One region of the Microbacterium sp. NPDC087589 genome, then DNA from elsewhere that is predicted to be linked to it. Evidence: predicted binding sites of a transcription regulator. Region 1 holds the regulator's gene; each other region holds the start of a gene.
The links. The regulator LexA, encoded in region 1, represses DNA repair genes until DNA is damaged. The targets are predictions, from matches to a motif close to TCGAACANNTGTTCGA.
Positions count from the first base shown of each region.

Region 2: ACIOU8_RS17440 (DUF222 domain-containing protein) is a predicted target of LexA. The motif match lies at 3,931-3,946, and genes of this name have one in related genera.
Region 3: recA (recombinase RecA) is a predicted target of LexA. The motif match lies at 7,496-7,511, and genes of this name have one in related genera.

Region 1 covers NZ_JBIUWV010000008.1:31,189-41,402, forward strand. Annotated here, with positions in the region: gene rpmI (50S ribosomal protein L35) at 1-77, opposite strand, end outside; gene infC (translation initiation factor IF-3) at 150-800, opposite strand; gene ACIOU8_RS15710 (DUF1844 domain-containing protein) at 1,032-1,430, shown strand; gene ACIOU8_RS15715 (SseB family protein) at 1,480-2,304, opposite strand; gene priA (bifunctional 1-(5-phosphoribosyl)-5-((5-phosphoribosylamino)methylideneamino)imidazole-4-carboxamide isomerase/phosphoribosylanthranilate isomerase PriA) at 2,288-3,034, opposite strand; gene ACIOU8_RS15725 (MinD/ParA family protein) at 3,189-4,763, shown strand; gene hisH (imidazole glycerol phosphate synthase subunit HisH) at 4,777-5,418, opposite strand; gene hisB (imidazoleglycerol-phosphate dehydratase HisB) at 5,415-6,032, opposite strand; gene ACIOU8_RS15740 (histidinol-phosphate transaminase) at 6,029-7,123, opposite strand; gene ACIOU8_RS15745 (LysM peptidoglycan-binding domain-containing protein) at 7,206-7,568, opposite strand; gene lexA (transcriptional repressor LexA) at 7,850-8,536, shown strand; gene ACIOU8_RS15755 (prolyl oligopeptidase family serine peptidase) at 8,646-10,214, shown strand, end outside.
Region 2 covers NZ_JBIUWV010000009.1:131,985-142,198, reverse strand. Annotated here, with positions in the region: gene ACIOU8_RS17455 (uroporphyrinogen-III synthase) at 1-123, shown strand, start outside; gene hemB (porphobilinogen synthase) at 120-1,097, shown strand; gene ACIOU8_RS17445 (glutamate-1-semialdehyde 2,1-aminomutase) at 1,208-2,539, shown strand; gene ACIOU8_RS17440 (DUF222 domain-containing protein) at 2,526-3,920, opposite strand; gene ACIOU8_RS17435 (hypothetical protein) at 4,066-4,515, shown strand; gene ACIOU8_RS17430 (ATP-binding cassette domain-containing protein) at 4,594-6,474, opposite strand; gene ACIOU8_RS17425 (enoyl-CoA hydratase/isomerase family protein) at 6,596-7,657, shown strand; gene ACIOU8_RS17420 (ABC transporter ATP-binding protein) at 7,858-9,585, shown strand; gene ACIOU8_RS17415 (ABC transporter ATP-binding protein) at 9,582-10,214, shown strand, end outside.
Region 3 covers NZ_JBIUWV010000001.1:741,002-751,215, reverse strand. Annotated here, with positions in the region: gene dapA (4-hydroxy-tetrahydrodipicolinate synthase) at 1-552, shown strand, start outside; gene ACIOU8_RS03790 (ribonuclease J) at 621-2,297, shown strand; gene ACIOU8_RS03785 (GNAT family N-acetyltransferase) at 2,371-2,865, shown strand; gene ACIOU8_RS03780 (DNA translocase FtsK 4TM domain-containing protein) at 2,949-5,687, shown strand; gene pgsA (CDP-diacylglycerol--glycerol-3-phosphate 3-phosphatidyltransferase) at 5,687-6,262, shown strand; gene ACIOU8_RS03770 (CinA family protein) at 6,259-6,741, shown strand; gene ACIOU8_RS03765 (helix-turn-helix domain-containing protein) at 6,883-7,191, shown strand; gene ACIOU8_RS03760 (DUF3046 domain-containing protein) at 7,216-7,440, shown strand; gene recA (recombinase RecA) at 7,708-8,751, shown strand; gene ACIOU8_RS03750 (regulatory protein RecX) at 9,079-9,615, shown strand; gene miaB (tRNA (N6-isopentenyl adenosine(37)-C2)-methylthiotransferase MiaB) at 9,688-10,214, shown strand, end outside.

The DNA.
Region 1 (10,214 bases):
TGCTGCTTCTTCAGCTTGCCGCTGCCGGTGATCTTGAAGCGCTTCTTAGCACCCGAGTGGGTCTTCTGCTTCGGCATCTTCTCTTCCTTCGTATGGCGCCTTCTCAGGCGACGGTGTCAACCCGCGGTGCGGGAGTCTGTGGGCGGGAGTTACTCCGCTGCGGCCTCGGCCGGTGCGTCAGTGTCGCTCTTGGCTTCGCGGGCAGCCTGCTTGTTCGCTGCGCGCTGGGCGTCACGAACCGCGTTCTGCTCCTGCTTGGCCTCGGACTTGCTCTTGAGCGGAGCCACGATCATGACCATGTTGCGACCATCGATGGTCGGGTTCGACTCGACCGTTCCGAGTTCGGCGACATCCTCGGCGAACTTGCGGAGAAGGCGAACGCCCTGCTCGGGGCGCGACTGCTCGCGGCCGCGGAACAGGATCATCGCCTTGACCTTGTCGCCCGCCTTGAGGAAGCCCTCGGCGCGCTTGAGCTTGGTCGTGTAGTCGTGCGCCTCGATCTTCAGGCGGAAGCGGACCTCCTTGAGAATGGTGTTCGCCTGGTTGCGGCGAGCCTCCTTCTCCTTCTGGGCGGCTTCGTACTTGAACTTGCCGTAGTCCATGATCTTGACCACGGGCGGCTTCGAGTTCGGTGCGACCTCGACGAGGTCGAGGTCGGCTTCCTGCGCAAGGCGCAGCGCCGCCTCGATGCGGACGACGCCGATCTGCTCACCCGCGGGGCCGACGAGGCGGACCTCGGGGACGCGGATGCGCTCATTGGTGCGGGGATCGCTGATGCGTAACTCCTTAGACGATGGGATTCAGCCACCAGGACGCAGTCAGCATCCCGGGCGAAATCAGAATCGTCCCCACCCGCCGGCATTCAGACGCCGGCTCCGCACCCTACCTGCCGGATGAGTCTGACGACACGATCCGGTGGAGTGCAAGACCCGGTAGCCTGGAACGGCAAGCGCGGGTGGGAAGTGAATCCTCTTTCGTACCGGAGCATGACGCTCCGGAGCCCGACACAGTCTAACAGAAGGCAAGGCGAAGTGACGAACCAGGCATCGGATGAGGCTGCACGTGAGCGCGAAGAGCGCTGGGCACGGCAGGAGGAGGCGGCGTCTTCCGCCACTCGGGACATCGCAGACGTCCCGGCCGTCGAGGTGATCACGACTGCGGCAGTGCACCTCATGAGCGCGGCAGCGGTGAAGCTCGGCCTCGCCGACGACCCGCATGCGGCAGAGCAGCTCGATCTCGACGAGGCTCGCAAGCTGATCAACTCGCTGGCGGGCCTGATCACCGCCGGCGCACCGGAGATCAGCGACATGCATGCACGTTCGTTGCGCGACGGGTTGCGCTCGTTGCAGCTCGCGTTCCGCGAGGCATCGACCATCCCCGACCCGATCGGCAAGGGTCCGGGCGAGAAGTGGACCGGGCCGGTCAACTAGCGACCCGCTCTGCTCCGGCCCCGGCCGGCCGGCGACATCGCCGCGCCGGTCAGGCCGAGCGGCGGAGCTTCACGGTCAGCGAATCGGCGAGCACCGCGATGCGGTCGTCTGACGCCCAGCGCTGGGCCAGACGCGCGAGCACGGCATCGAGCACTTCGCGTTCGAGGCCATCGACGAGCTCAAGGATCACAATCAACTCGGGGCCGCGCAGGCGCGCGTCGGGGTCGCCCGGTGCGACAGACACGTCGATCACCGCGAGCTCGTGCGCGACGCTCTCCTGCAGAGCGGTGAAGACCTCGGGCGAGAGGAAGCTCGGCTCCCACGCATGCCCCTGCGCGATCGCCCATACCGCCGGACGCCGGAAGACGAACTCGGTCTCCGACGTCGGGTCGAGCACGATCAGGTCGGTGTCCTCGGCGGATGCCGCGAGCGCGGCGCGCGTCGCATCGACCGGGATCGGGCGTGCCGTCGCATCCCACCGCTGCATCGCCTCGACGGACGAGAAGACCGGCTGCACACGGCGGCCGTCAGGAGCGGCCACCGTCACGATCGACAGTTCCTGCGTCTTGTCGACGGCGAGCCCGCTGGGCGCCACCCCCTCTTCGCCCTTCTCGGCGATGAGCGGTATCAGCACCCGCGCACTGCGGAAAGCGTCGACCACCTCGCTCTGAGCACCATCTCCCGCTCGGAAGCGCAGAAGGGCATCGAGGAGCGCCGGGTCGGCGGAGCCGTCGTCGCCCGCGTGCGGATTCGACTCGAAACTGCGCCCCTCCCAGGGGACCCCGGCGGAGTCGCCGTGGTTCGCCGCGGCGGATTCAGGCGAGCCGGGTTCGTGCGGACCGTGGCTGCAGGCGTCGTCAGTCCCCTGCGACATCCAGGGCCTCAGCCAGCGTGAACGCTCCGGCGTACAGAGCCTTGCCGACGATCGCGCCCTCTACTCCGAGCGGAACGAGTTCGCGGAGCGCGGCGATGTCGTCGAGGTTCGCGATACCACCCGATGCGACGACAGGCTTCGGGGTGCGAGAGGTCATCTCGCGGAGAAGTTCGAGGTTCGGGCCCTTGAGTGTTCCGTCCTTCGTGACATCGGTCACGACGTAACGGCTGCAGCCGGCATCCTCGAGGCGCTCGAGAACCTCCCAGAGGTCCCCTCCCTCCTTGGTCCAGCCGCGGGCGGCGAGCGTGGTGCCGCGGACGTCGAGCCCCACGGCGATCGCCTCGCCGAAGCGGCCGATCACGTCAGCCGCCCACTCGGGGTTCTCCAGCGCAGCCGTGCCCAGGTTGATGCGGCTCGCGCCGCTTTCGAGGGCCGCCTCGAGCGTCGCGTCATCGCGGATACCGCCCGACAACTCGACATTGACGTTCTTGAACTGCTTGATGACCTTGCGCAGGATCGGGGCATTGCTGCCGCGTCCGAAGGCTGCATCGAGGTCGACGAGGTGAATCCACTTCGCTCCCTGCGAGACCCACTCCCCTGCGGCGTCGAGTGGATCACCGTAACTGGTCTCGGTGCCGGCCTCACCCTGGGTGAGACGGACTGCCTTGCCCCCGGCGACATCGACGGCGGGGAGCAGAGTGAGAGAAGGAGACTGCGCGAAGTCGTTCATGACGTCCTCAGGTGAGATGGAGAGCCGATTCACCGGCACGAGAGTCGACACTAGCCCGCGTATCGGCCCGCTCCAAAACGATGACAGCAGAGAACAGCGCGTGCCACGCGGTAGCCTCGATGACGCCCCTGTTCGGTCAATGAGGAGATGTTGCATGGTTCGCGATGCGGAAGCGCGAGGAGGCGGACCCCTGCGGCGCGGGAATGCACTGCCTCCCGAGACTCCGGATGACGGCGCGCAGCTGCCTGTCGCACCAGGCGAGATCCCCGTCGATGCACGTCAGCACCCGCTGCGCGATGACGCGCCGCCGAGCCCGCCCTTGCCCGGGACGCGCGCAGCCGCGGCGGCGGCGTGGGCGGCAGCATCCGCCGCCGCGACTCCGCCGACCGACACTCCACGAGCAGTCGACCCCTCGAGTCCGATCTCCCCTCCTCCCGCAGCGCCCGCAGTACCCTCGATCCCCGGGCCTCCGTCAGCCGTATGGTCGGAGCCGCAGGGCCCTGTCGGCCACGGTGCTGATCATCACGCGGAGCGAACTGCCGCCCCGGTCGCGAACATCCCGCCGACGCCGGCCGCTACGCCTGCACCGGCTCCTGCCGCTCCCGGTCCTGCGGCTCAGGCGCTTGCTGCGACGCCGGCACCGGCGAATGCCGTGCCGCAGAATCAGACCCCAGGCCTGCCGCCCGCTCCACCGCTGCCACAGCCGCAGCCGCTGCCACAGCCGACCAGCGCTGTTCCGACCGCTCCGAACGCGGCCGCCGCCGAGTCGGCGGCGTCGGCATCGTCGCGTCGTCAGCAGCGCGAGCAGGGAGTGGGGCGCCGCTCGTTCCTGCAGGAGGAGCGACGAGAAGAGCCCGCACGTCAGGGCGGGCGTGGCCTGCTCAATCGCGTCGGCTTCTCGCTCGGACCCAATGCCCGTGAGCGAGCGGTCCGCGACGACGAGCATGCGGTGAGCCGTCACTGGCCGGGGCCCCGCACCGTCGCGGTCGTCAACGGCAAGGGCGGGGCGGGCAAGACGCCGGCGACCGTGCTGCTGTCAGCGGTCTTCGCCCAGTACGGCGGGGCCGGAGTCCTCGCCTGGGACAACAATCAGACCCGCGGCACCCTCGGCTGGCGCACCGAGACCGGAGCGCACGACCGCACCCTGCTCGAGCTGCTGCCGCAGACTCAGCGCCTGTTGGGAGCCCAGGGGCAGTCGGCCGATCTCGCGCACTTCGTGCATCACCAGCCGCAGGAGAAATACGACGTCCTGCGGTCGAAGCCGATTCGGCTCGCGCACGAGAACCGGCTCAGGCCCGCCGATGTCGACTCCATCCACGCGATCGCGGCCAAGTTCTATCGTCTGATCATCATCGACTCCGGGAACGACGAATCCGATCCCATGTGGTTGCGGATGATCGATCTCGCCGACCAGATCGTCGTCGCGACGACGACGCGCGACGACCATGCCGAAGCGGGGGCCCTGCTGCTCGAGGCGCTCGAGGACCGCGATGAGCGCTCAGCACGGCTCGCGCGGGAATCGGTGGTCGTCGTCAGCCAAGCGGACCCGAAGGCGTCGCCCGCAGCGGTGACAGACGTCATCGCGGGATACCAGCCCCTCGCGCGCGAAGTCGTCGGCATACCCTATGACCGCGAGATGGTCGACGGCCACCTTCGTCTTCGTGCACTCGCGGCGCCGACGCAGCGATCGTGGCTCTCGGCCGCAGCGGCCGTCGCACGCGGCTTCTGAAGAGCCGCGCCCGTCAGGCTCGCAGGCTGTCGACCCAGTTGCGGAGCAACTGGATTCCGGCCTCCCCCGACTTCTCCGGGTGGAACTGGGTGGCTGAAAGTGGTCCGTTCTCGACGGCGGCGAGGAAAGGGTCTCCGTATGTCGACCACGTGAGCACCGGCTGCGGGAACGGCGGAATCACATCGAGCTCCCACGACTGCGCGGCGTAGGAGTGCACGAAGTAGAAGCGCTCGTTCTCGATGCCCTTGAACAGCACGGAGTCGGCGCCCGGCTCCACCGTGTTCCACCCCATGTGCGGCAGCACGGGCGCGTTGAGTTCCGTGACCGCTCCCGGCCACTCGCCGAGCCCCTCAGAATCGTGGCCGCGTTCGACGCCGTGCGCGAAGAGAACCTGCATACCGACACAGATGCCGAGAACGGGGCGTCCGCCTGCGAGTCGACGGTCGATGATCTCGTCGCCTCCGTGCGCGTAGAGCGCGTCGCGTACGGCCTGGAACGCACCGACGCCGGGCACGACGAGACCGTCTGCCTCGAGCGCTTCCTTGCGATCGCGTGTGAGCACCGCGTCCGCGCCTGCTGCGACGAGAGCCTTCACCGCCGAGTGGACATTGCCCGATTCGTAGTCGAAGACGGCGACCCTGGGTGCCGAGCTCACAGCGCGCCCTTGGTCGACGGGATGCCGTCGACCAGCGGGTCGAGCGCCTTGGCCTGACGGAACGCCCGAGCGAACGCCTTGTACTCGGCTTCGGCTATGTGGTGGGGGTCGCGTCCTCCGAGCACCCGCACGTGCACGGTCAGTCCCGCGTTGAAGGTGATCGCCTCGAAGGAGTGGCGCACCAGGGACCCGGTGAAGTGACCCCCGATGAGGTGGTGCTCGAAGCCCGCAGGCTCCCCCGTGTGCACGAGGTAGGGGCGACCCGAGATGTCGACGACCGCCTGGGCGAGCGCCTCATCGAGTGGCACGAGCGCATCGCCGTAGCGGGAGATCCCCGACTTGTCGCCCAGCGCCTCGCGGATGGCCTGACCGAGGACGATCGAGATGTCCTCGACCGTGTGGTGCGCGTCGATCTGCGTGTCGCCGGAGGCGCGCACCGTGAGGTCGGTGAGCGAGTGCTTCGCGAACGCCGTGAGCATGTGATCGAAGAACGGCACCGACGTGTCGATGCGGCTTGCACCACTGCCGTCGAGGTTCAGTTCGAGCTCGACAGTGGACTCGGACGTGCTGCGCACACGCGTGGCTGTGCGCGGGTTCTGGGCGGGGGTGCTCATGAAGCCGATCCTATCGAGGCGAGAGCATCGAGGAACGCCGTGGTCTCAGCCTCGGTGCCCGCGGTCACGCGCAGGTGACCGGGGATCCCGACGTCGCGGATGAGGACCCCCTGATCGTAGAGCTGCTGCCAGACCTTTCCGGGCTCGGAGACCCCGCCGAACAGCACGAAGTTCGACCACGATTCGTGAGGCGTGTAGCCGAGAGCCTCGAGCGTCGCCGAGATGCGATCCCGCTGCTCGACGATCTCCTCCACCATGCCGAGCATCACGCCGGAGTTCCGCAGTGCGGCTACCGCCGCCGCCTGAGTGAGAGCGCTGAGGTGGTAGGGCAGACGCACGAGCCTCAGCGCGTCGATGAATGCGGGATCCGCCGCGAGATACCCCACCCGCGCGCCCGCGAAGGCGAACGCCTTGCTCATAGTGCGAGACACTGCGAGCCGAGGGCGCCCATCGAGCAGCGTGAGAGCTGATGACGCCTCGTGCGGCGCGAACTCCTGGTACGCCTCGTCGACGACGACGATTCCATTCGAAGCCTCGTACACGGCCTCGACGACATCGAGACCGAGCGGCGTGCCCGTGGGATTGTTCGGGGAGCAGAGCAGGATGACATCGGGATCGACCTCTCTCACCTGCGCCGCCGCCTCCTCGGGCGTGATGGTGTAGTCGGGCTGCCTCGTGCCGGCGACCCACCGGGCCCCGGTCCCCTTCGAGATCAGCGGATACATCGAGTAGGTCGGGTTGAAGCTGAACGCCGTACGACCCGGCCCTCCGAATGCCTGAAGGATGTGCTGAAGGACCTCGTTCGACCCGTTGCCCGCCCAGATCTGACTGGCGTCCAGGCCGTGGCCGAGATACTCGGCGAAGCCCTCACGCAGAGTGGTGAACTCGCGATCCGGGTAACGGTTGACGTCTCGGAGCGCGACCGCGATGTCGTCGAGGATGTCGCTGGCCACGGCGTCCGGAACCGGATGCGTGTTCTCATTGACGTTCAGGGCGATCGGGAGTGGCGCTTGAGGTGCTCCGTATGGCGTGAGCCCCCGGAGGTCGTCGCGAAGCGGCAGGTCGTCGAGTGATGCAGTCACCCTTCCCATGGTAGGCCGCGTTCACCTCACGGATGCCCGTGAGGACCGAGTATGAAGACGAACTCGCTCGATCGACCAGCGCAGGCGAGGCTCACTCTGAGTACTGCGCCGGAATCGCCAGATCCTGACCGATCTGCAGCGTTCCGCCGCGCAGCAGATTCAGACGCGTGATGTCGCCGATCACGTCACGCGGGTCGGCGCCGGGTGCGATCGACTCTGCGATCGACCAGAGAGTGTCGCCGGGCATCACGGTCACCGTCGCGAACGACGCCGTCTCGGTCTGCTCACCTGACGCCATCGCGCTGCCACCGCTGAGCGCTGCGAACGCGATCCCGACTGCGAGAGGCACTGCCGCGACGGAGAGCACGACGCGTCGACCACGCGCCGTCAGACGGAGCCGCGTCGCCGGGCGAACCGGAAGGACTGCTGCACTGCTGAAGGTAATGGTGCTCATGTCGTGCTCCTCTGCATCTACCGCGTGGGCGGTGAAGTTGGCGTAGCGTCCGCATCCGCGCCTCGGCCGGGAGCCGTGGATGCGAAGCTACGTACCGAAGTTATCTTCGAATTCGAACATCTGTCAAGCGTTCTTCGAAACAGAAGTGCGAGAATCGGCCGACACGCTCGAACAGATCTTCCACATCGGCGCGTTTCTCGGATACGGTTTCGATAGGACCACCCCACCACGGGCCTCCGACATTCGAACTGAGACGCCGGATCGCACACCTGAGGAGCACCATGAGCGACAACTCCGCCCCCGAGGCCGATTCCCCGCGCACTCGTCGCCGCAAGAACCTGAGCCCCAAGCAGATGGCGATCCTCGAGGTCATCCAGACGTCGATCAGTCACTACGGCTATCCCCCGAGCATGCGCGAGATCGGCGATGCCGTCGGACTCAAGTCGCTCTCCAGCGTGACCCACCAGCTGGGCCAGCTCGAGCTCAGCGGCTATCTGCGCCGCGACCCCGGAAAGACCCGCGCGATGGAGGTGCTGATCGACCTCCCCGGCACGAGCGGCGAGAACCCCGCCGATGTGGCGACGCCGGTCGGAGACGCCGCGCTGGTTCCTCTCGTCGGGCGCATCGCCGCCGGCGTCCCGATCACGGCAGACCAGCAGGTCGAGGAGATCTTCCCGCTCCCCCGTCAGCTCGTCGGCAAGGGCGACCTGTTCATGCTGAAGGTGTCCGGCGAGTCGATGATCGACGCGGCGATCTGCGACGGCGATTGGGTCGTCGTCCGTTCGCAGAACAGCGCTGAGAACGGCGAGATCGTCGCCGCGATGCTCGATGACGAGGCTACGGTCAAGGTGCTGCGGCGACGCGACGGCCACACGTGGCTGCTCCCCCGGAACTCCGCGTTCGAGCCGATCCTCGGCGACGAGGCGGTCATTCTCGGGAAGATCGTCGCAGTGCTGCGATCCGTCTGACTCCCTCCGCACGCGAGGTGCATGAACAGAGCACTCCCGAAGGCGTGAGGCCGCCGTCGTGATCGCACCGCGCGTGACGGCAAGCGCCGGTGCATCATAGGCTCGAACCATGTCGTCGCCATTCGGTACCTGGCCATCCCCGTTCACTCCCGATCGGATCGCCGCGTCGTCTCCGAGGATCGACGGCTCCGCCATCGTCGGTGATGACGTCTGGTGGGGCGAGTCGGTGCCTTCCGAGGGCGGGCGCCTGACTGTGCGCAGCTCCAGCGGCGCCGAGATCCTCCCCGCTCCGTGGAGCGCCCGGTCGCGGGTGCACGAGTACGGCGGCGGGGCATGGACGGCGGATGCCGAGGGCACGCTGTTCTTCGTCGATGCCAAGGATCAACGCGTGCATCGGATGCCGCGCGGCGGCGCTCCGACGCCCCTGACCCCTGCAGGGCCGGCGTACGGCGGCCTCCGCCTGCAGAACGGCCGCCTGTTCGCTGTGCGGGAGGACCTCTCGGTCGACCCCCACCAGCGCGGCATCGTCGAGATTCCGACCGACGGCTCAGCATCCGAAGAGCCAGCGCTCTTGACGGTTCTCGTGCAGGGAGGCTCGTTCTACGCGCATCCCGCGCTGTCGCCGGACGGAACTCGCACCGCGTGGGTCGAGTGGTCCGGCGAACGGATGCCCTGGCAGCACGCCTCGCTCGTGCTCTCCGACGGCACCGAGCGCACAGAGCTGCCCACACGGGCCGCCCTCCAACCGGAGTGGACGGACGACCAGGAGATCCTGTATTCCGACGATCCCTCGGGCCGCTGGGCGCTGCACCGACAGCACGTGGACGGCCTGCGAGCGGTCGGCCCCGCAGCGCAGATCGACGACGCTGACGCCGACACGGGATACGGTCTCTGGGTGCTCGGCAACCGGTGGTACCGACCACTCGCCGACGGCCGCATCGTGGCTGTCCGCACCAACGGACGCGACGAGGTGGTCGTCATGGAACGCGACGGCAGCGCCCGACGCCTGCTCGTCCCCGCCGACGGCCATGTCAGCGTCGACGACGTCGCGGGCTCCCGTGTGCTGCTCTCCGGCAACAGCTCGTCGACTGCGCCGGGCGTCTGGTGCGTCGACGTCGACTCCGGCGAGGTCGAGGTGGTCGCGGGAGCGACACCGGCGGACCCCACGTGGATGCCGGTGGCATCCGAGATCCTGGTGGATGGCGTGCACGGCCCCGTCCACGCCTTCGCCTACGAGCCGATGAATCCGTCGGCGTCAGCCGCAGACGACGAGCTCCCTCCCTACATCGTGCTCGTGCACGGTGGACCGACGGCTCACGTCACCGGCGCCGCGTCAGCGGCCATCGGCTTCTGGACCAGCCGCGGCATCGGCGTGCTCGATGTCAACTACGGCGGATCGACGGGCTACGGACGTGCCTACCGAGAACGGCTCGACGGCGCATGGGGCGTGGTCGACGTCGACGACGTCATCGCGGCGGCGCGCGGCCTCGCCGACACCGGACTCGCCGACCCCGATCGCATCGCGATCCGCGGGGGCTCGGCCGGCGGCTGGACGGTGCTCTCGTCCCTGGTGCGAGGCGGAACCTTCGCCGCGGGCATCAGCAGATACGGCGTGGCAGACCTGCGGATGCTGAGCGAGCACTCGCACGACTTCGAAGCGCACTACATCGAGGGGTTG
Region 2 (10,214 bases), on a different contig from region 1:
AAGGATGCCGACAAGGCTGGTCTGCCGATCACGGTCGTCGCCGATCGTCAGACGGTCGACGCGCTCATCGATGCCGTGTCGAGCTACACCCTTCCGCACGCGGCGGATGAGCTGGCGCCGTGAGCTTCCCCGATGTCCGACTGCGGCGCCTGAGGCAGTCTCCTGCCGTCCGGGGCCTGGTGCGGGAGACCTCTCTCGAGCCGCGCCAGCTGGTGCTGCCGCTGTTTGTCCGCGAGGGGCTCACCGAGGCTGCCCCGATCGGCTCGATGCCAGGGGTCGCGCAGCATTCGCTCGACTCTCTGCGAGCCGCGGCCGTCGAGGCTGCCGAAGCGGGCGTCGGCGGGGTGATGCTGTTCGGCGTGCCGGCCGTCAGAGACGCTCAGGGCTCGGGTGCCGACGACCCGCAGGGCATTCTGAACGTGGCCACCGAGGCGCTCGCGGCCGAGGTCGGCGATGCCCTCGTGGTGCAGACCGACCTGTGCCTCGATGAGTTCACCGACCACGGTCACTGCGGCGTGCTCGCGGACGACGGCACCGTCGACAACGACGCGACTCTCGAGCGCTATGCGTCGATGGCGCTGGCGCAGGCTCGGGCCGGCTCTCAGTTGCTGGGGCTGTCGGGAATGATGGACGGCCAGGTCGCGGTCATCCGCGAAGCGCTCGATTCCGACGGCTACACCGATACGCTGCTTCTCGCCTACGCCGCGAAGTATGCGAGTGCGTTCTACGGCCCGTTCCGTGAGGCTGTGGATTCGCAGCTGACGGGCGATCGCCGCACGTACCAGCTCGACCCGGGGAACCGCCGCGAGGGTGTGCGGGAAGCCGTCGTCGACGAGGAGGAGGGCGCCGACATCGTCATGGTGAAGCCCGCCATGGCCTTCCTCGATGTGCTGCGCGAGGTGCGCGACACCGTGCATATTCCGGTGTGGGCATACCAGGTGTCCGGCGAGTACGCGATGATCGAGGCCGCCGCGGCGAACGGCTGGATCGACCGACGTGCGTCGATCCTCGAGTCGCTGCTCTCGATCCGCCGCGCCGGTGCCGATGTCGTCCTGACCTACTGGGCGACCGAAGCCGCACGATGGCTGCGCCCCTGACACCGATTCGTCGACGCACTCGTGGAGGTCGTCTGAGTCCCTCCCTCAGGTCTGCGGACTAGCCTGGAAGCGATGGCGGGAGAGCTCCGCGCATCGCTGAGGAGTGTGCTGTGACCGACCGCAATGATGACCTGTTCTCCGCTGCCCGCACGGTGATCCCCGGTGGCGTGAACTCGCCGGTGCGTGCGTATGGCTCTGTCGGGGGAACGCCGCGCTTCCTCGCCTCGGCGAAGGGCGCGACGGTGACGGATGCGGCGGGCAACGAGTACGTCGACCTGGTGGCTTCATGGGGCCCGGCTCTGCTCGGCCACGCGCACCCTGAAGCCGTCGCCGCGGTGCAGGAGGCAGCCACTCGAGGACTCTCGTTCGGTGCGCCGACCGAGGGCGAGGTGGAACTCGCTCAGCTGATCGCGGACCGAGTGCGGTTCGGCGAGATCCGGCCTGTCGAACGCGTGCGGCTCGTGTCGACCGGCACCGAAGCGACGATGACCGCGATCCGTCTTGCGCGCGGTGCCACGGGTCGCGACCTGCTGGTCAAGTTCGCCGGCCACTACCACGGCCACTCCGATGGCCTCCTCGCCGCTGCCGGCTCGGGCGTCGCGACGCTCGCTCTGCCCGGCTCCGCGGGGGTGCCTGCACCGATCGCCGCACAGACCCTCGTGATCGACTACAACGACCCGGCCGCGCTCGAGGCTGTGTTTGCCGAGCACGGTCCACGCATCGCGGCCGTGATCGTCGAAGCCGCTGCCGCGAACATGGGTGTGGTGCCGCCGCTGCCGGGATTCAACCGACTGCTGGCCGAGACCGCCCATGCACATGGCGCGCTGCTGATCCTCGATGAGGTGCTGACGGGCTTCCGTGTGCATCCGGCCGGCTTCTGGGGGCTCCAGGCCGCGGCGGGCGAGGACTATCTGCCCGACATCATCACGTTCGGCAAGGTCGTCGGCGGGGGAATGCCTCTGGCTGCGCTCGGCGGACGTGCGGAGGTCATGGACCTGCTCGCTCCGCTGGGGCCGGTCTACCAGGCGGGGACGTTGTCGGGCAATCCGCTCTCAGTCGCCGCGGGGCTCGCGACTCTGCGTCTGGCGACGCCGGAGGTCTACGCGACCGTCGACGCGGCCGCAGCCAGGGTCTCCCACGCGCTGGAGGCCGCTCTCACCGATGCCGGTGTCGCCCACGCCGTCGCGCACGCGGGGAACCTGTTCAGCGCCTCCTTTCGGGATTCAGCGCCCCGAACCTATGCCGAGGCGCAGGCTCAGGAGTCCTTCCGGTACGCGCCGTTCTTCCACGCGATGCGCGAGCAGGGAGTCGCGCTGCCGCCGAGCGTGTTCGAGGCCTGGTTCCTTACAGCCGCGCATGGCGAGGAAGAGCTCCAGCGCATCGAAGCCGCGCTGCCGATCGCTGCACGCGCCGCTGCCGCCGCAGCGCTCACACGAACATGACTCGTCGTCTCGCATCGTCTCGATAGGTGCGGCCCAGTGGGCTCGACCAATCTATCGTGCCGTCGGGGAGTTGCCTGGCAGACCAGCGATGCTCGTCGGAGATATCGGGATGCTTCAACACATGGTGGCTCGCGCAGAGGTGCGCCAGGTTATGGATCTCGGTCCGCCCACCCTTGGCATGATCGAAGGTGTGGTCGACCTGGCAGCGATGCACCGGCATCCTGCAGCCGGGGAATCGACAGTGCTGGTCTCGGGCGCGGAGGAATCGACGCATCGCCTCGGTGGGGGCATAGTTGTCGGTCTCGACGACGAGGCCTGTCGGATCAAGGAACAGCCGAGACCATCCGCGCAGGCGACCGGCGAGATCGCGGGCGACATCGGGATGCAGGGGTCCGTGACCGTCTAGCTCGGCGGGACGCTCATCGCAGCCCGCGAGCGTCGTCGCGGCGACCGTGACGTGGATCCGCCCGCGGATGTTATCGAGACCTGAGCCGCTCGCGGCGCTGGGATCGGCAGCAAGGAGAAGGTCGATCAGCAGGTCGGCTCTGACCTGGTCGATCGTGCGCGTGTCTGCCGGGATGTGCTCGACGGTGGGATCGGTGGTGAACGTGCCCTCCCCGAAGATCGCGTAGTCATCGCGCGCCGCGGAGTCGGCGGCGATGTCGTCGGGGTAGATCGGGTTCTCGCCGTCATCGATGGGCTCGAGCACCGGCTCGCGGTCTGCCCGGCCGGCGATGACGGCGCGGGCCAGCTGCGTCAGGCGGTCGAGGATCGCCACGGCGAGATGCTCGGGGAGCACCGCGGTCAGGACGGCGAGCCCGTCTCCGGCGGGCCGTACGGTCACCGTGCGTTCAGACAGTGCCCGTGCGTGCCGCTCATTGACCGTGGAACCCGCGAGGACTGCTGCCAGCGCCTTGAGGTGCACTCTCGTCCGTGCGGGGGTCTCCCTCTCCGCGACGGTCACGGCAGCGATGTCGTACTCCTCCAGCGCCTCGGCATCCGCTCTGCCGTTGTTGACCGCTTCGCGGACGACCCCCGCTGCACGGACGATCTCGCGGACGTGCGCGGCCGTGACGATGCCGTCGCGGAACGCCTGCTGCACACGCGGATGACCTCGCTCGAGGAAAGCCGCATCGGTGAACGCGTACTCGATGCTGCCTTGCGCGATGCGACCTGCCGCGGAGTACTCCGCGACCATCGATCTGTGGATGGCATCCCGATGGTACGGATTCTCTTCGGAGTCGGACCGGCTCAGGCGCATCCGTTCGGCGAGGAGAGCGGATGCCTCGGACTCGAGAACGGCGATCTGTCTCCGCTTCTCGACCCACGAGTCGAGCAGCTCAGCGCGCTGCTCGAAGTCGGGATCGGTGGCCGATGTCATGCTTCGACTCTAGTAGATTTGTTCGAATCTGGAGCAGAACATCGGAATGGAAGAGGGGTGGAATCGTGGGAACCGACAACGGATCGTTGCCTTCCTGTGAGCAAGACACAGACATCTGGAAGGGTGCCGCTGGCAGACTGGACGCATGGTGACGTTGCTGCTGGACCAGACGCAACTCGAGATCGTGCTCTCGCCGATCGAGCGTGCGGCGAGCTTCCACCGTGACAACGTTCGTCTCGTGCGCGACACCATCACCAAGGTCCAGCTGATCGACGACGCGTGGACCTGGTTGCGTGGCGTGCCGAATCCCGGAACGCACATTCCCGGCGTGCTCGCCGCGGGAACCTGGAAGGCCGCGGGCAGCGTCGATTTCGTCCTCATCCGCCGCCGGCGTCCCAGCGTGGTCATCGACCTTTCGGGTGACGCGCAGTACCGACGGCTGATCCTCACGACGAGGCACGGCCTCGCATTGACCCAGGCGCTCCGACTCGACGTGTCGGATGAGCCGGCCGACGTCGAGGAGATCGTGGCGACATCGCCGACGCCGGTGTCGAAAGGGAGTCGCCGTCCGGTGATCCGCCCTCGGCCCGCCTGAGAGACCCCGGAACGAGAGAACGCCCTCCGCAGCCTTACGGCGCGGAGGGCGTTCGCATCGGGGCCCGCTCAGGCGATCTCAGGGACGGTCGTGCTCGCCCTCGTGGTGCTCGTGGTGCCGCTGCTGCTCGCCCTCGTGGTGCTCGCCCTCGTGCTGCTCCTCATCGGGGCCGTGGTCCGCTTCCGGAGCGGATTCAGCGTCTGCGCCTGCATCCGCGTCTGTGTCGGAATCCGCGTCTGTCTCCGCATCCGCTGAGGCGTCGGCTTCTCCGAGCGGATAGTCCTTGGGCTCGTCCTCGTAGTACGCGCGCGCGGCGGCAGCGAGCATCGAGGTGACGGCCGCCGAGCGAGGGTCGTCGTCGGACGACGAGGACTCCGACGACTCGTCCGAGTCGTGCACCTCGGCGAAGAACTCGACTCCGGAGTGCTCGTCGGTGCCGTTCTCGTTCCCCACCGCGTCGGGCTCGTCAGCGACGTGGGCGTCGATATCCGCGGCGACAGAGGCACCGGCACCGTCGGAAGGTGCGGTGCCGAACAGGATGTCGTCGAACGACGGTCGGGCGCTCTCCGTCTCGGGTTCGGAAGTCGTCTCCGGGTCGATCGAGCCGCCAGTCGACTCCGCATCGCCGGGGGTGTCATCGCCGCTCGTGTGGGCCGCCTCGGAGGCGACGTCGGCCGCATCCTCCGCGTCGTTGGCATCCGAGGCATCCGCTGCGTAGCGGAGCTCTGCCGCGGCGTACTCGACATCACGAGCGGCATCTGCCGCATCCTCCGCGTCGTCGGCTTCGGCATCCGCCGCGTCAGCCGCCGCGCGGGCGAAGTCGGCTGCGGCTGCATCGGACGCGGAGGCGTCCTCAGCAGTCGAGCTCTCGGAGGCATTCTCAGTAGGGGAGGCCTCGGAGCCGGAAGCGTCGGAGTCCGTCACGGCGGAATCGGCGTCCGCGACTTCGGATGCCGCCCCGGTGTCGATGACCGGTGCTTCGACCGCTGTGATCGGCGATTCTGCGTCGGAGCTGGGCGCTGCGGAATCGACCACCGGCGCGGCAGCGATGGCCTGCGGTGCGAGCCTGCCACCGCGGACGAGCTCGATGAAGACGTCTTCCAGGGTGGGACCGCGCTGCACGAGGGTGGCGAGGGCGATGCCGGCCGATGCCGCGATGGCGCCGACCGCACCCGCGTTGCTGCCGCGAACCGTGAGGCCCGAGCGGAGCACCTCGACCTCCAGGCCGGCCGCCGAGAGCGCTGACTTCAGCGCCGCACGGTCCACCGCGTCGACCACGACCGAGCCGGCAGACGGGTCGGCGAGCTTCTCGATTCCGCTCGAGAGCACGAGCTGGCCCTTCGAGAGCACGAGCACGTGGTCTGCGACCTGCTCGATCTCGCTCAGCACGTGCGAGGAGACGAGAACCGTGCGCCCCTCGTCGGCAAGGCGGCGCAGGAGGAGCCGGATCCAGCGGATGCCCTCCGGATCGAGGCCGTTCGCCGGTTCGTCGAAGACCAGCGCGCCGGGATCGCCCAGCAGCGCGTGCGCCACGCTCAGCCGCTGACGCATTCCGAGCGAGAAGCTGCCGATGCGGCCTTCGGCCTCGTGCTCGAGACCGACCAGCGAGAGCACCTCGTCGACACGCGAGAGCGGGATGCCGTTGGCCTTGGCCGCGATCGTCAGCTGGCGTGAGGCCGAGCGACGAGGACGGTACGCGGTCTCCTCCAGGACGGAGCCGATCGTGCGCAGCGGGTGGCGCAGTTCTGCATGCGTGGTTCCACCGATCGTGGCGGTGCCGCTCGTGGCGCGCACCTGCCCGAGGAGGATGCGCAGGGTGGTGGTCTTTCCGGCGCCGTTCGGGCCGAGGAAAGCGGTCACGACACCGGGCTCGACTCGCGCGGAGAAGTCGGACACCGCCGTCACTTCATTGAAGCGCTTCGTGACGTGCGTGAACTCGAGCACCTGTCCGTCGGGCATCTGCGACCTCTCGTTGCAGTGGGCAGTTCTGTCTATCCTGCCGGAAAAGCCGCAGGATCGTGCATTTACCCTACGAACGCGGCCGGATGCAAGGGCCGGTCCACCGGGTAGCCTGGCACCCGTGACCGAATCCAGTGCAGCGTCCAGGGTCCTCGTCCGCACCGAAGGAGCCCTCGGCAGGCTGACCCTGAACCGGCCGGAAGCGATCAACGCGCTCGACCCCGGGATGATCCAGCTGCTCACCCAGGCCCTCGAGCGTTGGCGCGAGGACACCGATGTGCAGATCGTCGTCATCGACGGCGCGGGCGAGCGGGGCATGTGCGCCGGCGGAGACGTGCGCGGACTGCATGCGCAGATCGTGGCGGGGCGCACGGAGGAGACCGCCGAGTTCTTCCGCTCCGAGTACGCGCTGAACGCGATGATCGCCGAGTACCCGAAGCCCATCGTCTCCATCGCCGACGGCATCACGATGGGCGGCGGCGTCGGCCTCTCGGGTCACGCGACCATCCGCATCGTCACGGAGCGTTCGAAGCTGGCGATGCCGGAGACGCGGATCGGGTTCACGCCCGATGTCGGCGGCACACGGCTGCTGGGGCGCATGCCCGGGCGGTTCGGCGAGTACTTCGGGCTCACAGGCTCGACCATGAACGGAGCGGATGCCGTGCTGCTCGGCTTCGCCGACCACTTCGTGCCCTCCGATCGGCTCGATGCGCTGCGCGAGGCGCTCGCGTATCGTGCCGACCCGACCGGGCCGGCCGAGATCGTGCTGCTGTTCGACGAGACTCCGGAGCCGTCTGCGCTCCCGGCTTCCCGCGACTGGATCGACCGCGCATTCTCAGCCGACACGATCGCGGAGATCGTGTCGCGACTGCGTGCGGAGGAGGCTGCGGATGCCGCGACGACCGCTGATCTGCTCGAGAGCCTGGCCCCGACCGGACTCGCCGTCACCCTCGAGGCCGTCAGGGAGGCGCGTCTGCTCCCGAATCTGCGAGCCGCGCTCCAGGGGGAGTATCGCCGTGTGATGTGGTTCGTGACGCGGCACCCCGATCTCGTCGAAGGGATACGGGCCCAGGTGGTCGACAAGGACCGCAATCCGCAGTGGAACCCGGCGACGATCGCCGAACTCCCGTCGGATGCCGGTGCCGAGGCTCGGGACTTCGTGCCCGATCGCCCGCTCTTCTGAGGTACTTCGGTATATCGGCGGTTGTTCGCCGCGGTGCATAAACCGCTGGCCGCGGGCCAAATGCTTCGCTGTCAGCGAAGGTCCTCCCCTCGGGGGATACGAATGTCCGCAGTTCATGCCACTCTTGCAAGTGCGAGATCGTCGGCCTGCGTCCGCCCGTCGGGAGATCCGCCGATTCATCCTTCCTAGAAAGTCCGCCTGTGCTGGGAAAAATCCTCCTCCGCTATCTCGCCCGCTATAAGTGGCTGCTCCTGGCCGTGCTGGTGTTCCAGTTCGCCAGCGCGCTCGCCACCCTCTACCTTCCGCGCCTGAACGAAGACATCATCAACAAGGGTGTCGCCCAGTCGGACACCGACTACATCTGGCGCACCGGCCTCTTCATGCTCACGGTCTCGCTGGGGCAGATCATCGCCTCGGTCATCGCGACCTACTTCGCCGCCCGCGCATCGATGGGCGCGGGGCGGGACATCCGCGCCGACGTCTTCGCGAAGGTGAGCGGATTCTCCGAGCGCGAGGTGTCGCAGTTCGGCGCAGGCTCCCTCATCACACGCAACACGAACGACGTGCAGCAGGTGCAGATGCTCGCGATGATGGGCGCCACCATGCTCGTCACCGCGCCGCTGCTCGCGATCGGCGGCATCATCTTCGCCGTGCAGACGAACATCGGTCTGAGCTGGCTCATCGCCGTGTCCGTGCCGCTGCTGCTGATCGTCGCCGGGCTCGTCGTCAGCCGCATGGTTCCCCTGTTCCGCAGCTACCAGGGCAAGCTCGACACCGTGAACCGCGTGCTGCGCGAGCAGCTCACCGGTGTGCGCGTGGTGCGAGCCTTCGTGCGAGAGAACATCGAAGAAGAGCGCTTCCGCGGCGCCAACACCGACATCATGGTGGTCGGCCGCAAGGTCGGCTCGCTGTTCGTCCTGCTGTTCCCGCTGTTCATGCTGATCCTCAACGTCACGATCGTGGCGGTCGTCTGGTTCGGCGGCATCGAGGTCAACAGCGGCACGGTGCAGGTCGGCACGATCTTCGCATTCATGCAGTACATCGGCCAGATCATGGGCGGCGTCATCATGGCCAGCTTCATGGCGATCATGATCCCGCGCGCCGCGGTCTCGGCCGAGCGCATCGGGGAGGTGCTCGAGACGCAGTCGAGCATGGAGCGCCCGGCGAACGGCGTCACCGACTTCCCGACCCCCGGCTCAGTCGCCTTCGACGATGTCGAGTTCACCTATCCCGGGGCCGACTCTCCGGTGCTCGCGGGCATCAGCTTCGCGGCCGAGCCCGGCGAGACCGTCGCGATCGTGGGTTCGACGGGGGCGGGCAAGACGACACTCGTGTCGTTGATCCCGCGGCTCTTCGACGTCTCGGGCGGAGCCGTCTTCGTCGGCGGTGCAGATGTCCGCGAGGCGGACGTCGAGTCGCTGTGGGCGACGATCGGTCTCGTTCCGCAGCGTCCGTTCCTCTTCACCGGCACGGTCGCCTCCAACCTCCGCTACGGCAGAGAGGACGCGACCGACGAAGATCTCTGGCACGCCCTCGAGATCTCGCAGGGTCGTGACTTCGTCGAGGAGATGCCGCAGGGCCTCGAGTCGCGCATCACACAGGGCGGCACGAACGTCTCGGGCGGTCAGCGTCAGCGTCTGGCGATCGCCCGCGCGATCGTCCGTCAGCCGCAGATCCTGGTGTTCGACGACTCGTTCTCGGCGCTCGACCTCACCACCGACGCCCGGTTGAGGCAGGCACTATGGCGTGAGCTGCCGCACGTGACCAAGATCGTGGTCGCGCAGCGCGTCTCATCCATCACCGATGCGAATCGCATCGTCGTGCTCGAAGGGGGCACCATGGTCGGCGTCGGCACGCACGAGGAGCTCCTCGAGACGAGCACCACGTACCGAGAGATCGTCGAATCGCAGCTGGGGGTGGACGCATGAGCGAGCAGAACGTCCCCCAGCCCCGCCGCGGTCGCAAGGGCAAGGACACGGCCGCGACCACCACGGTCGAACCTGAACTGACCGAAGAAGAGAAGTACGAAGCCGAGCTCGCCGAGAAGGCGCGCCAGGACGGCGGCGGGTGGGACAGCGTCGCACCGGGCAAGGCCGACAACTTCGGCAAGAGCTTCAGTCGGATGATCGGACTGCTGAAGCCCTCGGCCGTGTGGTTCATCCTGGTGTCGATCGCCGGCGCCGTCGGCGTCGTGCTGACGGTGGCCGCCCCGAAGGTGCTCGGCGAGGCCACGAACCTCATCTACAAGGGCTTCATCTCGGTGCAGCTCGCTCAGGCGAACGGAGACTTCCCCGGTTTCCCTGCCGGCACCCCCCAGGAGGATGTCGTCGAGGCGCTCCGCCGGGGCGGGCAGGACGACTTCGCCAACCAGGTCTCGGCCCTCGGCAGCTTCCGGGTCGGTGACGGCGTCGACTTCGACGCGCTGCGGTGGATCATCATCGCGGTGCTGGCGATCTACATCACGGCAGCGTTCCTCAGCTGGCTCCAGGGCTACGTGATCAACGTCATCATGGTGCGCACCATGTGGCGCCTGCGCGAAGCGGTCGAGGCGAAGATC
Region 3 (10,214 bases), on a different contig from region 1:
GGACGCACGGGTGTGCCGATCAAGTACGAGACCATCCTCCGGCTTGCGAAGCACCCGAACATCCTCGCCGTGAAGGACGCAAAGGGAGACTTCTCAGAGGTGAGCCGCGTCTTGAACCAGACCGACCTCATGTACTTCTCGGGTGACGATGCCAACGTGCTGCCGCATCTCGCGATCGGCGCGACCGGCCTGATCGGTGTCACTGCGAACGTCGCTGCGGCGCCGTACCGGGCCATCATCGACGCCGTCAACCGCGGCGATCTCACGACTGCGACCGCTGAGCACAAGCGCCTCGAGCCGCTGGTGCGCGCTGTCATGACGCACGTGCCGGGCACCGTCGCGGCGAAGTACATCCTGCACGGGCTCGGCCGCATCTCGAGCCCGCGCGTACGTCTGCCGCTCGTCGGTCCCGAAGAGTGGGAGGCCGCTCTCATCGAGGACGAGCTCGATCTCGTGAAGGACGTCCCCGGCGCAGACTTCTCCAACTTCCGCCCCGACCGCAACGCGGCCGCGGGCGGCGCCCTGCCGAAGGTGCACGGCACGACCCGCTGATACCGAACGCGGTGAGCCGCGTCACAACGAACGAACGGGCGCGTCGAGCGTCCGACTGAGGAGACAGCATGTCCATCCCGCTCGCAGACCCCGCAGCCCTCGAAGAGGGGACGCTCCGGGTCACCCCGCTCGGCGGCCTCGGCGAGATCGGTCGCAACATGACCATCTTCGAGTTCGACGGGAAGATTCTGATCGTCGACTGCGGCGTGCTCTTCCCCGAGGAGCACCAGCCGGGAGTCGACCTGATCCTGCCCGACTTCGAGCCGATCAAGGGCCGCCTCGACGACATCGTCGGCGTCGTCCTCACCCACGGGCACGAAGACCACATCGGCGCGGTCCCGTATCTGCTCCGCCTGAAGAGCGACATCCCCGTGATCGGTTCCGGTCTCACGCTCGCACTCGTCGAGGCGAAGCTCAAGGAACACCGGATCAAGGCCTACACGCTCACCGTGAAAGAGGGGCAGAGCGAGAAGGTCGGGCCGTTCGACCTCGAGTTCGTCGCGGTGAACCACTCGATCCCGGATGCGCTCGCGGTCGCCATCCGCACCCCCGCGGGCCTCGTGCTGGCCACCGGCGACTTCAAGATGGATCAGCTGCCGCTCGACGGCCGGATCACGGATCTCCGCGCCTTCGCCCGCCTCGGTGAGGAGGGCGTCGACCTGTTCCTCGTCGACTCGACGAACGCCGACGTGCCCGGATTCACTCCCACCGAGCGCTCCATCGGCCCCGTGCTCGATCAGGTCATCGGCAAGGCGCCTCGGCGGGTCATCGTCGCGAGCTTCTCCAGCCATGTGCACCGCGTGCAGCAGGTGCTCGATGCCGCGCACGCGCACGGCCGCCGCGTCGCCCTGCTCGGTCGCAGCATGCTGCGCAACATGACGATCGCCGAGGACCTGGGCTACCTGAAGGTGCCGAGCGGACTGCTGATCGACTACAAGAAGGCACGAGACCTTCCTGACGACAAGATCGTCTACATGTCGACCGGTTCCCAGGGCGAGCCCATGGCCGTTCTGAGCCGGATGGCGAACCTCGACCACGCGATCGAGCCGGGTGAGGGCGATACCGTGATCCTCGCGTCCAGCCTGATCCCCGGAAACGAGAACGCCGTCTACCGCGTGATCGATGGACTCACCAAGCTCGGCGCGAACGTCGTGCACAAGGCGAATGCCAAGGTGCACGTCTCAGGACACGCCGCGGCCGGCGAGTTGATCTACTGCTACAACATCCTCAAGCCCAAGAACGTGCTTCCCGTGCACGGCGAGTACCGTCACCTGATCGCCAACGCCAAGCTGGCTCAGGACACGGGAATCGATGCCGAGCGCACGATCATCGCGTCGAACGGCACGGTCATCGATCTGAAGAACGGCGACGCGCGCGTGGTCGGTCAGCTCGACCTCGGGTTCGTCTACGTCGACGGCTCGACTGTCGGCGCGATCACGGACGCCGATCTCAAGGACCGTCGGATTCTGGCCGAAGAGGGCTTCGTCTCCGTGATCGTCGTGGTGGACGCCGCGACGGGTCGCATCATCTCGGGACCCGAGATCCACGCTCGCGGCATCGCTGAAGACGATTCCGTCTTCGACGACGTCACGCCGAAGATCATCGCCGCGCTCAAGGAAGCATCCGGCAACGGCGTGCGCGACACCCATGCGCTCTCGCAGGTGATCCGCCGCACGATCGGGCGCTGGGTCAACCAGAAGCTCCGTCGCCGTCCGATGATCGTCCCGCTCGTCATCGAGGCGTGACGGCCGCAGCGCCGCTCGTGGGTTCACAGTCGACCGACACTCGGCTGTAACGCGAGCGGCGTACGCTCTCCTCATGCCGGACGACTTCTCGATCCGACCCGCCGTGCAGGCGGACGGGAGCTTCCTCGGCGACATGGTCGTCGAGGCAGCGAACTGGCGCTCGGGCGGAGCGCGGCCACGACACGAGATCCTCACCGCCGTCGAGCATCGACGCTACGTCTCCGGATGGATGCGACCGGCGGATGCGGGCTTTCTCGCCATCGATGCGGATGGCCGGCCGATCGGCGCAGCGTGGTACCGCATGCTCGCGCCGGACGACGCAGGGTTCGGGTTTGTCGGAACCGCTGTACCGGAGCTGATCATCGGCGTCCAGCCGATCTGGCGTGCTCACGGAGTCGGACGGACTCTGCTCCGGCGTCTTGTCGTGCACGCCCGGGAACAGGGACACCCTCGGCTCAGCCTCAGCGTGGAACGGGACAACTTCGCGCGGACCCTGTATCGATCGGAGGGCTTCGTGGTCACCGACGCAGGAAGCGTCCGCGACACGATGGTGCATCGCGGGTCCTGATTCCTCGCTGCTCCGCCGGTGGAAGACAGCGGAATGCCGCGTCATTACGGGCCTATGTCGGCCCCTGGACGTAACGTGAGAGCATGGCCAGGAGTACCACGAAGTCAGCGCGCGCGTCCGAGAGCGCCACGCCTCGCCCCAAGAGGCAGGCTGCTCCGAAGGCTCAGGCAGCGCCCAAGAAGTACATCGACGAGGTCGACAAGCCGCCGGTGGCGGTGCGGGCCTGGAACGGCCTTGCCCACGGTGTCGGTGGACTGTTCCGAGCATTCGGTCCCGAGACCCTCGAGAAGGACGATCGTCGCGACGGATTCCCGTTCCTGCTCGTGCTGTTGGCGATCGCCGGAGCGGTCAACGAATGGTTCTTCATCGGCAACGAGGTCGCGGCGAACATCAGCGCGTACTCGGTGGGGCTTCTGGTCGGGCGAGTGGCGTTCGTCATGCCGGTGCTGCTCCTGCTGCTCGCCGGCTGGCTGTTCCGTCATCCGTCGTCCGTGCATGACAACGGGCGCATCGGCATCGGGTTCGGGCTGTTCATCCTCACCCTTGCGGGCTTCTGCCACACGGCAGCCGGCCGGGCTGATTCCTCGGGTCTTCTCGTTCGACCTCAGCCGAAAGACGGCATGCCCGCGCTCAGCGAGGCGGGCGGGCTGTTCGGCTGGATGCTCGGGGAGCCGCTGTCGTACCTCACCCCGGTCGGCGCCTACATCGTGCTGTCGGTCCTCGCCGCTCTCAGCGTCCTGATCGTCACCAAGACCCCGCCGAACCGCATCGGTCAGCGCCTCGGGGATCTCTATGCCTGGATGTTCGACGCCGAGCGCCCGGAGAAGCCTGCGAAGGATGCCGCAGCGATCGACGAGGCCGACAAGGTCGACGACCCGGATGTTCTGCCCTGGTGGCGACGCAACAAGACCGGCCGCGAGGAGGACCCCGACGAGGGAACTCTCGGCTCCGACGACATCACCGCTCTGCTCACCACCTCGGAGCCGACTCCTGCATACGACCAGGCCGTGGTCGTGGAGAACCCCTCGGATGCCGCGACAGAGGTGCTGTCAGACGTGCGCTCGGTGACCGAGTCCTTGGCCGGACAGCAGAACACCGCACTTCTCGATGACGAGTCAGACACGGGCGAGGTGCCCGAGCTGCCCGGACTCGACGGCTTCGGGACTCCGGGGCCGGGGGAGCGGGGCCCGCAGGCGCCCGTGACCCCGTACGTGCTTCCTTCGCCGGGGCTGCTGGTCGAAGGACCTCCGCCGGTCATGCGGTCTGAGGCCACCGACAAGGTGATCGAGCAGATCACGAGCGTGCTGACGCAGTTCAAGGTCGATGCGAAGGTCACAGGGTTCTCGCGTGGTCCGACGGTCACGCAGTACGAGGTGGAGGTCGGTCACGGTGTCAAGGTCGAGAAGATCCTCCAGCTGAGCAACAACTTCGCCTACGCGGTCGCATCCAACGATGTGCGGATCCTCTCGCCGATCCCCGGCAAGAGCGCGATCGGCATCGAGATCCCCAACGCCGACAAGGAGATGGTCGCTCTCGGCGATGTGCTCCGGTCTCCGGCAGCGCACAAGAGCACGCATCCGATGACGATCGGTGTCGGGAAGGACGTCGGCGGAAACATCGTCATCGCGAACCTCGCGAAGATGCCGCACCTCCTTGTCGCCGGTTCGACGGGGTCGGGTAAGTCCAGCTTCGTCAACTCGATGATCACGAGCCTGCTCATGCGCGCTCGGCCCACCGATGTGCGGATGGTCCTGATCGACCCGAAGCGGGTGGAGTTGACCAGCTATGCGGGGGTGCCGCACCTGATCACGCCCATCATCACGAATCCCAAGAAGGCCGCCGAGGCGCTGCAGTGGGTCGTGAAGGAGATGGACATGCGGTACGACGACCTCGCGTCGTTCGGATTCCGCCACATCGACGACTTCAACAGGGCCGTCCGCGCCGGCGAGGTCGAGCTGCCGGTCGGCAGCGAGCGCGTTCTCAAGCCGTACCCGTACCTTCTCGTGGTCGTCGACGAGCTCGCCGACCTGATGATGGTCGCCCCGCGAGATGTCGAGGACTCGATCGTCCGTATCACCCAGCTCGCTCGAGCATCCGGGATCCACCTGGTGCTCGCCACCCAGCGGCCGAGTGTCGACGTCGTCACCGGTCTGATCAAGGCCAACGTCCCGTCGCGCCTCGCGTTCGCCGTGACGAGCGTCACCGACAGCCGTGTGATCCTCGACAGCCCCGGCGCCGACAAGCTGATCGGCCAGGGCGACGCGCTGTTCTCTCCGATGGGGTCGTCGAAGCCGTTCCGTCTGCAGGGGGCATGGGTCGACGAGAAGGAGATCGACGCGGTCGTCAAGCACGTCACTCGCCAGGCTCGTCCCGACTACCGCGCCGATGTGCAGGAAGCGCTGGAGCCGACGAAGAAGAAGGAGGTCGATGAGGACATCGGGGATGATCTCGAGCTCCTCCTCGCGGCCGCCGAACTCATCGTCTCTTCGCAGTTCGGCTCCACCTCGATGCTGCAGCGCAAGCTGCGTGTCGGCTTCGCCAAGGCGGGGCGTCTGATGGACCTCCTCGAGTCGCGAGAGATCGTCGGTCCGTCCGAAGGGTCCAAGGCGCGTGACGTGCTGGCGACAGCTGAGCAGCTGCCTCAGGTGATGGCCAAGCTGCGAGGCGACGATGCGCCGCCGAAGCCGGCGGCTCCCACCACTGCTGCGACCGCGGCTGGAGCGCCGCATGACCCGGTGGAAGCCCAGTTCCAGGGTCTGCCGGTGGTCGAGGCTGATGACGACGGCGACGAAGACGCCTGGGGACTGACAGGACGAGACTGATGGCTATTCCACGGCAGCTTCCCAACGCGATCACCATCGCGCGCATCCCGCTCGCGGTGATCTTCTTCGTCCTGCTTCTGATGGGCGGAACGTACGGGCTCGACGACATCGTCATCCGATGGATTGCGGCCATCCTCTTCGTCGTGGGCATCTCCACCGACTGGGTCGACGGCTATCTCGCACGTCGCCATGACATCGTCACAGACTTCGGCAAGCTGTGGGACCCGATCGCCGACAAGCTCCTCACAGGGGCGGGCTTCATCGGCCTGGCCGTGCTCGGCGAGCTCAACTGGTGGGTCGTGATCGTGATCCTGATCCGCGAATGGGGCATCACGATCCATCGCCTCATGGTCGCGAAGGAGCACGTCGTGGCGGCCGCGTGGATGGGCAAGGTCAAGACCGCGGTTCAGGCCGTGGCTCTTTCCTGGGCGCTGCTCCCGCTCCACGTGGTGATAGGGCCCCAGCTGTGGGTTGTCGGGACCGCGATCCTGATGATCCTGGCACTGATCCTCACCGTGGCGAGCGGGATCGACTACATCGTGGCGCAGGTGCGAGGGTCGCGGCAGGCGTCGTGACGTCCGCGTCGGAGGTGCTCGCTGTACTGATCGAACGCGGCTGGACCCTCGGTGTAGCGGAGTCGCTGACGGGCGGTGCTCTCGCAGCTGAGTTCGTCTCGGTGCCAGGCGCGTCAGCGGCGCTGCGGGGAGCGATCGTCGCGTACGCCACTCCGGTGAAGCACACGCTTCTGGGGGTCGACGACGGCCTGCTCGATGCGCACGGTCCCGTGCATCCCGAGGTGGCGCTGCAGATGGCGGCCGGGGCGCGCCGAGCCCTGCAGGTCTGCGGAGTCCCTGCTGACGTCGGCGTCTCGACCACAGGGATCGCGGGACCGGATTCTTCCGACGGTCAGCCCGTCGGCACGGTGCACATCGCCGTCGTCACCCCGGATCACTCCGTGAGCGAGGCCTTCAGGTTCGACGGCGATCGTGCGCAGGTGCGAGCTCAGTCGGTCGCTGAGGCCATCGCGATGCTTGCACGGGTCCTCCGGGAATAGTCGATGCGTGCGTCCCGTTATGTCCTATGTGCTCACACCGAAAGCACAGCGTGCGAAGGTAGATTTTGTGAAGGTCGGTAGGACTAGACTGGCGGTCTCCTCGAGGGAGACCTCGAGAAGGCGATCTGGGAGGAGGTTCCGATGATTCTTGTACGACAGGAAATCGGCGATGTGCTGAGGGACTTCCGCCTGCAGAAGGGGCGTACGCTCCGGCAGGTTGCGAGCAAGGCGTCTGTGGCACTCGGCTATCTCAGCGAGGTCGAGCGAGGCCAGAAAGAGGCCTCGAGCGAGATTCTCGCCTCGGTGGCCGATGCGCTGGATGTTCCCATCTCGATCATCATGCGAGAGGTGGGCGACCGCATCTCCGTTCTCGAGGGCATCCAGGTCTTCCCCGATGTCGTTCCGGATGACCTTGTGGCTTCCGTCGAGCCAGAGCTTTCGCTTCACTGAGCGTCGGATCCTCTTGATCGTCTGATGCGTCGCAGTGAGTTCCTCCGCGCAGTCGACGCGGAATTCGGTGGTCGAGGGTCGTCTCTCATCAGCGACCTCATCCTGACCCAGCTCGCAGGCCGCACCGCAGACGAGGCGCTGGATGCGGGAGTTCCGCCGCGTGACATCTGGTTGGCGCTGTGCGCCGAGACCGATGTGCCTCAGGATCGACGGCACGGCGCTGGGCGCCTCGAGCCGCGCAAACGATGACCCGCTGAGGCGTTCGATGCACGTTCGACTACGGACACGCCGTGACGGCGTGTCGTCGAAGATGTGTTCGAAACGGGCGTAGTCTTCTGCACAAGTGGTTCGGAGACGGTGTTCTCCCTGTTTCGCGGAGCTGACGACGCAATGTCCGAGGTCCCTCGTACGGTGAACAGCAAGCCGAAGAGCCATACGCCTTGTCGGAGAGTTCCGCCCAGCCGGGAGGACCGCGACAGCCTACAGGCGGCACCACGCGAGCATAAGGAGCACGTCATGCCATCACCCGCTGACCGCGAGAAGTCCCTCGAGACAGCCCTCGCCCAGATCGACCGTCAGTTCGGAAAGGGCTCGGTCATGAGACTGGGCAGCGACGAGCGCGCACCCGTCGCCGTCATCCCGACCGGCTCCATCGCTCTCGACGTCGCTCTCGGCGTCGGAGGCCTCCCGCGTGGGCGCATCGTCGAGATCTACGGCCCCGAGTCTTCAGGTAAGACGACACTCACGCTGCACGCGATCGCGAACGCGCAGCGTGCCGGTGGCATCGCAGCCTTCATCGATGCCGAGCACGCGCTCGACCCCGACTACGCCGCGAAGCTCGGTGTCGACATCGACGCTCTTCTCGTCTCGCAGCCCGACACGGGTGAGCAGGCGCTCGAGATCGCGGACATGCTCGTACGCTCCGGCGCGATCGATCTGATCGTCATCGACTCGGTCGCGGCCCTCGTGCCTCGGGCCGAGATCGAGGGCGAGATGGGTGATTCCCACGTGGGTCTGCAGGCTCGACTGATGTCGCAGGCACTGCGAAAGCTCACCGGTGGACTCAACCAGACGAACACCACGATGATCTTCATCAACCAGCTGCGCGAGAAGATCGGCGTGTTCTTCGGATCTCCCGAGACCACCGCGGGTGGAAAGGCGCTGAAGTTCTACGCCTCGGTCCGCATGGACATCCGCCGTATCGAGACGCTGAAGGACGGCACGGATGCGGTCGGAAACCGCACCAGGGTCAAGGTGGTCAAGAACAAGATGGCGCCGCCGTTCAAGCAGGCGGAGTTCGACATCCTGTACGGGGTCGGCATCTCGCGTGAGGGCAGCCTGATCGACTTCGGTGTCGAGCACAGCATCGTGAAGAAGTCCGGATCGTGGTACACCTACGACGGCGACCAGCTGGGCCAGGGCAAGGAGAACGCGCGGACGTTCCTGCTCAAGAACCCCGATGTCGCACTTGCCATAGAGACGCAGATCAAGCAGAAGCTCGGCATCGGAGGGGCTACCGAGGCTCCTGCTGACGAGCTCGCCGAGCGCCGTCCGGCATGAGCATGATGGTGCGCGGTTGCCGCGCGACCGGAGTGAACCATGAGTGATGGCGGGGGTGGGCCTGAGCAGCTCGCCCCCATCATCCCTCTCTTCGGTCGTGACGACACACGTGAGAAGTCGGTCGACGGGGAAGCTCCGAAGGTCGAGAGCGTGACGACTCGTTCGGCAGCCGACACCGGAGTATGGAAGTCGACAGAGCGCGAGTCGAATCCGACCGCCACCGATTCTCGTGGGCCCAGTGACCGCCATCCAGCACGCGGTGCAGCGGCTCGGTCAGCACCGCGGTTGCGCGCATTGCAGTCGCAAGATGTCGGGTCTGGCGATGGCGTGGGCGTCGATCCCGCTCGGCTGCGTGCCGATGCAGAGGAGCTCCTCGTCCGCAAGCTGCGGACGCGATCGCTCTCCCTGTCAGAGGCGCGGATGGTGCTCAGAGGCTACGAACAGAACGCCCAGAGGCTCGACACGGGTGCGATCGATGACGTGATCGACGATTTCTGTCGACGCGGGTACCTCGATGACACACTTCTCGCCGGCCAGCTGGTGACGTCAGGAATCGAGCGCAAGGGGCAGGGGAGGGTCGCGTTGTCGAGGGCGCTCTCGCAGCGCGGCATCCCTCGCGATGTGATCGATGCGGCGCTCGACGACGTTCCCGACGATGACGCCGAGCGGGCACTTGAGTTCGCGCGCTCGAAGGCACGAGCCATGTCTCGCCTCGACGGCGACACAGCGCTGCGGCGCCTCGTCGGTCAGCTGTCTCGCCGTGGCTACAACGGCTCGGTCGCGATGACGGCCGCGAAGTCGGCCCTTGCTGAGGGGTCTTTCGGCTCGTCGTCATCCGGGGTTCGATTCGTCGACTCGGACTGACGCTGGGGTGAGAGCGTCGAGCTCTCGCTCTCAGCGGCAGTGTCGGAGAACCGCTCGTAGAATGGGGGAATCATGACTATCCCTCGCAGTGAGCCGACGATCATCGAGTCGTCGTCAGCAGCAATCGATCTTGATGGACGCCAGCGCTCCTACGAGGTCCGCACCTTCGGCTGCCAGATGAACGTCCACGATTCCGAACGCCTCTCGGGTTCTCTCGAGAGCGCAGGATATATCCGCGCGACCGACGGCGCCGAGGCCGACGTGGTGATCATCAACACGTGCGCTGTGCGCGACAATGCCGCGGGCAAGCTCTACGGAACTCTCGGTCAGCTCGCCTCGGTGAAGCGTCGCAAAGACGGGATGCAGATCGCCGTCGGCGGCTGTCTGGCGCAGATGGACAAGCAAGCCGTGCTCGACAAGGCGCCCTGGGTCGACGTCGTCTTCGGCACGCACAACATGGGTTCGCTTCCCGGACTTCTCGAGCGAGCGCGACACAACGGCGACGCCGAGCTCGAGATCCTGGAGTCGCTCGAGGTGTTCCCGTCGACGCTTCCGACGAAACGCGATTCGGCACACAGCGGTTGGGTCTCCATCTCCGT